Linked DNA regions of Colwellia sp. M166. Each later gene encodes a partner of the first gene's protein in a complex. Links are inferred from orthologs where the notes say so. Each region holds a gene or a part of one and is shown on either strand. Other genes may lie near its edges.

Region 1 (3,018 bases):
GCTAACTACATTGTTAACGAAGTACAAGAAGTATACCGTTTGCAAGGTGTTAAAATTAACGATAAGCACATCGAAGTTATCGTCCGTCAAATGATCCGCAAGTGTGAGATCTTAGACGCCGGTGATAGTAACTTCCTTAAAGGCGAAATCCTTGAAGTTGCCCGTGTGAATATCTCTAATCGTGAGTTAGAAGCTGCCGGAAAACAACCAGCTGAATATGAAATGCAAATGATGGGTATTACTAAAGCATCATTGGCAACTGAGTCATTCATCTCAGCAGCATCTTTCCAAGAAACGACGCGTGTACTTACTGAAGCAGCTGTAGCTGGTAAGAAAGACAAACTTCGTGGCTTGAAAGAAAACGTTATTGTTGGACGCTTAATCCCAGCAGGTACTGGTTATTCTTATCATCAAGAACGTGCGCGTGCTAAAAACGCTGTTCCTGTTGAAGAAGTAACAGTATCAGCTGACGAAGCTGCACAAGCACTAACAGATGCTTTAAATGCAGATTTAAGCTCTACGAGTGAATAGTAGAACTAAATCGGTTAAAAGCAGATGATTAACCTGTCTAATGCGAGTAAAGCTTGACAGGTTAAAGCTTGACCTATAGAATTCCGCGACCCTATATTCCGTACCTTTGTGTATTGAATCTAGGGTCGCGGATTTTCACGTTTATAAGGGTGTAAATTTCCCCATTGATTGGAATTTACACAAATTTAACTAATCGGGAGCTATTTAATGGCAACTATTAACCAATTAGTACGTAAACCACGTGTAAGACAAGTAACTAAAAGTAACGTTCCAGCGTTACAAGCTTGTCCACAACGTCGTGGCGTATGTACTCGTGTGTATACAACTACACCAAAAAAACCTAACTCAGCACTACGTAAAGTTGCTCGTGTTCGTTTAACTAACGGCTTCGAAGTTACTTCATACATCGGTGGTGAAGGTCACAATTTACAAGAGCATAGCGTTATTTTGATTCGCGGTGGTCGTGTTAAAGATTTACCAGGTGTGCGTTACCACACCGTTCGTGGCGCACTAGATTGTTCAGGTGTAAGCGACAGAAGACAAGGCCGTTCTAAATACGGTGCTAAACGACCTAAATCTTAAGTTTCCCTTTCTTAGCTGATAAGTAAGCTAAAGAATAGAAACGTTAAGTAAGGCCAAATAACATATTACATTTTGGGTTTATCCTGAATATAACGGAGAATTAAGATGCCAAGAAGACGCGTCGTAGGGCAACGAAAAATATTGCCAGATCCTAAGTTCCATAACGAACTTTTAGCAAAATTCATCAACATCCTTATGGTTGATGGTAAAAAATCTACTGCAGAAAAAATTGTATACGGTGCATTAGACATTTTGACTGAAAAGAACTCTGAAAAAACTCACCTTGAGTTATTCGAAACAGCACTTGATAACATCCGCCCACAAGTGGAAGTTAAATCACGTCGTGTTGGTGGTTCTACTTACCAAGTTCCAGTTGAAGTACGTCCAGTGCGTCGTAATGCGCTAGCCATGCGTTGGTTAGTTGAAGCAGCTCGTAAACGTGGTGAAAAATCAATGGCTCAGCGCCTAGCTAATGAAATGCTAGATGCGTCTGACAGCAAAGGTTCAGCGGTTAAGAAACGTGAAGACGTTCACCGTATGGCTGAAGCTAACAAAGCATTCGCTCACTACCGTTGGTAGGCATTATGAATTAGCATACTCTGCTATTTCTATAATGATAAGTGTAATGCCGTGGTTATCACCGAATATCAATATTGATACCAAGTGATAGCCACAACTGTTTTATAATCTGAGAAATAATCTCAGAAAGAGGATGTAATTGTGGCACGTATAACCCCTATTGAGCGTTACCGAAATATTGGTATTTGTGCTCATGTCGATGCCGGTAAAACGACAACAACAGAAAGGGTACTTTTCTATACTGGTCTTTCACATAAGATCGGTGAAGTTCATGATGGCGCAGCTACCATGGATTGGATGGAACAAGAGCAAGAGCGTGGTATTACTATTACCTCTGCAGCTACGACTTGTTTCTGGAAAGGGATGGAAGCACAATTTGAAGATCACCGCATTAATATTATCGACACCCCTGGCCATGTAGATTTTACCATTGAAGTAGAACGATCTCTGCGTGTATTAGATGGTGCGGTATTAGTGCTATGTGCATCTTCAGGAGTTCAACCCCAAACGGAAACTGTTTGGCGTCAAATGGAAAAATACTCAGTTCCACGTTTAGTGTTCGTCAATAAGATGGATCGTACGGGAGCAGACTTCTTATCTGTTGTTGAACAACTCAATTCTCGCTTAGAAGCTAATGCCGTACCAATTTATTTACCCATTGGTGCAGAAGAAAACTTTGCTGGTGTGATCGACTTAATTAAAATGAAAGCTATTAACTGGAACGAAAGTGACCAGGGCATGACTTTTACTTATGAAGATATTCCTGCAGATATGCAAGAGCAAGCCGATGAATGGCATGAAAATCTTGTTTCTGAAGCAGCTGAAGCCTCTGAAGAATTAATGGATAAATACCTTGAAGAAGGTGATTTATCCGAAGCAGAAATTAAATCTGCGCTACGTACCCGTACGCTAAACAATGAAATTGTCCTTTGTTCTTGTGGCTCAGCTTTCAAAAATAAAGGCGTACAAGCAGTACTTGATGCTGTTGTCGAATTTTTACCTGCACCAACTGATGTTGAAGCAATAAAAGGTATTAACGATGACAAAAACGAAACTGAAGGTAGTCGTGAAGCCGATGATAAAGCACCTTTTGCTGCTTTAGCATTTAAAATTGCGACAGACCCGTTTGTCGGTACGCTAACCTTCTTTCGCGTCTATTCAGGTGTAGTAAAAACTGGCGACAGTATATACAATCCTGTAAAAGGCAAAAAAGAACGTTTAGGTCGTATTGTACAAATGCATGCAAATGATCGTAAAGAAATTAAAGAAGTACGAGCAGGTGATATAGCCGCGGCTATAGGCCTTAAAGATGTCACTACCGGTGAT
Region 2 (2,874 bases), 860 kb from region 1 along the record:
TTGAATTTTTCATCATGACCACTTTTTTACTTTTTAAGTGAAAAAGGAATAAACTTTATATATAGTTAAGTTTGTTCAGCATCTGTAGGTAAATGTGCGCCCTTAGCTCAGCTGGATAGAGCAACGCCCTTCTAAGGCGTGGGTCGCAGGTTCGAATCCTGCAGGGCGCGCCATACAATGGTGGCTATAGCTCAGTTGGTAGAGCCCCGGATTGTGATTCCGGTTGTCGAGGGTTCAAGTCCCTTTAGCCACCCCATTTTTTGTATGGTTAAGTAAAAAGTATATCGGTGATTAGCGCAGCTTGGTAGCGCACTTGGTTTGGGTCCAAGGGGTCGCAAGTTCGAATCTTGCATCACCGACCACTTTCTTATCTCTCTATTTTCTTAAAGTTTCCTTTAAAAAACATCAAAATATTCATTAAAGTCAACTCTCGCTATATAATTTTCAATTTATTTGCGTTCTACACTCGACTCTTGTTTAAAGCACCGCTATAATTTCGCGTCATTATTTTAATCTGAACATCTTTATTCGGGTTTTTCCGGGCTCTGTTAGTTTATGCTAATTAAGCTGAATACATTACTTTGCTTAAAGTAATGTTGACTATATTTAGATGCGTTATAGAAAGCGTGCATACGCTAAGTTTTTTGAGGTAATTAAATGCAAGTTTCAGTTGAGACTACACAAGGTTTGGAGCGTCGTTTAACGATTTCTGTTCCTGCCGAAACAGTAGATGTTGAAGTTAAAAATCGTCTTCGCCACATTGGCAAGACTCAGCGTATAAATGGTTTCCGTCCAGGCAAAGTGCCACCATCAGTTATTCAAAAACGCTATGGTCAGTCTGTTCGTCAAGAAGTTGCTGGTGAATTAATGCAACGTAACTTTGTTGATGCGATTGTTGCTGAAAAATTAAACCCTGCAGGTCGTCCAGCATTCGTTGCAAAAAGCAATGAAGATGGCAAGGCCTTAGAGTTTGAAGCAACCTTTGAGATTTACCCTGAAGTTGCTTTGAAAGATTTAGATAAAATTGCCGTTGAACGTCCAGCTGTTGACGTGACTGATGCTGACCTTGATGAGATGTTTGAAACATTACAAAACCAGCATAAAACGTGGAAAGAGAATAAGCGTAAAAGCAAGAAAGGCGATAAGTTAACTATCGACTTTAACGGTCGTGTTGACGGTGAAGAATTTGAAGGTGGCAAAGCTGAAGCTTTTGAACTTGAATTAGGTTCTGAGCGTATGATCCCAGGTTTTGAAAAAGACATTATCGGCATGAAAGCTGGCGATGAACAAACCATCACGGTGACTTTCCCAGAAGATTACCATGCTGAAAAGCTCAAAGGTAAAGACGCTGAGTTCGATATTGTTGTTCATAAAACTGAAGGTCCAGTTTTACCTGAAATTGATGAAGAATTTGCGAAATTATTCGGTGTCGAAGAAGGTGGTGTTGCAGCACTTCGTGAAGAAGTTGGCAAAAACATGACGCGTGAACTTAACCAAGCCGTTAAAGCTAAGGTTAAAGAGCAAGTGATTGAAGGTTTACTTGAAGTTAGCGAAGTAGAAATCCCTACGGCACTAGTCGCTCAAGAAGTTGACGTATTGCGCAAGCAAGCTATGCAGCGTTTTGCTGGTCAAATGGATCCAAACAACTTACCTGAGTTACCGGCTGAAATGTTTGAAGAGCAAGCTAAACGTCGTGTAAAAACTGGTTTGCTTTTAGGTGAAGTGATTAAAGTTAACGAATTAAAAGTTGACGAAGCAAAAGTAACTGAGTTAATTGAATCAGCCGCTTCTGCATATGAAGATCCAGCTGAAGTTATTGAGTACTACAAAACTAACAAAGAACTTGCTCAACAAATGCAAAATGTTGCATTAGAAGAGCAAGCAGTAGAATTGTTACTTAAGAGTGCAAAAGTGACTGACAAAAAAGTAAGTTTCAAAGATATTATGAATCCTGAAGGTAAATAGGCCTTTTAGATTGACATTCTCTTGAGCAATCGCTTAAATGGCTTATATGGGGACATATGAGCCATTTTTTTATCAAAAGGAAAGTTAGTTGTTTACTTCTCACAATAATTCTCACGATTTAACAAATAATATCGACAGTGCTTTAGTGCCAATGGTTGTTGAGCAAACCGCCAAAGGTGAACGCTCTTACGATATTTATTCTCGACTGCTAAAAGAACGCGTTATTTTCCTATGTGGTCAAGTTGAAGACCATATGGCCAATTTAATCGTTGCCCAAATGCTATTTTTAGAGTCAGAAAGCCCAGATAAAGATATTTATTTATATATCAATTCACCTGGTGGCTCTGTTACTGCAGGCATGGCTATTTACGATACGATGAAGTTTATCAAGCCAAATGTTAGTACGGTTTGTATTGGTCAAGCAGCGAGTATGGGAGCCTTTTTGCTTTCAGGTGGAGCAAAAGGCAAACGTTACTGTTTACCTAATGCTCGTGTGATGATCCATCAGCCTCTAGGCGGCTTTCAAGGTCAAGCATCAGATTTTGAAATACATGCAAAAGAAATTTTGTATATCAAAGAAAAGCTTAATCGTTTAATGGCAGAGCACACAGGACAATCATTAAAGAAAGTATCGGGTGATACTGACCGTGATAACTTCTTGAGTGCTGAAAGTGCGGTTGAATATGGTTTAGTTGATGCCATATTAGAACAAAGAATCGATAAATAACGGTCTACTTTGTTATGCGCATTGTTATTTGCGCAATTTATGAAATACTTGTCAGTATTAGTTTGTAAAATTTTAAATATTAGAGGTACCGTATGACCGATATGAAAACAGGTGACGGTGATGACGGTAAGTTACTGTATTGCTCATTTTGTGGTAAAAGCCAGCATGAAGTGCGTAAGTTA

What was found.
Region 2: the proteins of rpsG (region 1) and tig are in contact, whole or in part, in a crystal structure (PDB 3GTY), measured with the Thermotoga maritima proteins. The link is inferred for Colwellia sp. M166 from one-to-one orthologs. Residues at the interface, in WP_004081843.1 of Thermotoga maritima: Lys34, Lys52, Lys55, Glu59, Arg62, Gln63, Glu66, Asn67, Lys69, Val71, Arg95, Ala109, Lys110, Lys111, Gly112, Arg113, Pro114, Glu117, Glu121, Ile124, Ala125, Tyr127, Asn128, Asn129, Thr130, Gly131, Lys135, Asp139, Arg142, Met143; in WP_004081061.1 of Thermotoga maritima: Glu122, Val124, Val129, Leu130, Tyr133, Glu188, Gly259, Ile262, Tyr263, Glu266, Ser270, Glu273, Gln274, Glu277, Arg308, Gln311, Ile312, Ser315, Tyr316, Glu325, Arg329, Arg336, Leu363, Phe366, Trp367, Arg373, Leu377, Arg381, Leu384, Glu387.

What each region holds. Positions count from the first base shown.
Region 1 is NZ_CP040755.1:2,823,117-2,826,134, forward strand. The notes cover bases 1-2,955. They hold rpsG (30S ribosomal protein S7), read left to right. Parts: upstream 1-1,218; coding sequence 1,219-1,692; downstream 1,693-2,955. Other genes in these bases: rpoC (DNA-directed RNA polymerase subunit beta'), read left to right, coding at 1-531; rpsL (30S ribosomal protein S12), read left to right, coding at 739-1,113; fusA (elongation factor G), read left to right, coding at 1,834-2,955. Also shown: more of fusA, read left to right, coding at 2,956-3,018.
Region 2 is NZ_CP040755.1:3,681,513-3,684,386, forward strand. Bases 1-2,811 are described here. They hold tig (trigger factor), read left to right. Parts: upstream 1-657; coding sequence 658-1,965; downstream 1,966-2,811. Other genes in these bases: clpP (ATP-dependent Clp endopeptidase proteolytic subunit ClpP), read left to right, coding at 2,054-2,692; clpX (ATP-dependent protease ATP-binding subunit ClpX), read left to right, coding at 2,785-2,811. Outside these bases: more of clpX, read left to right, coding at 2,812-2,874. UniProt on the Bacillus subtilis protein: Involved in protein export. Acts as a chaperone by maintaining the newly synthesized protein in an open conformation. Functions as a peptidyl-prolyl cis-trans isomerase.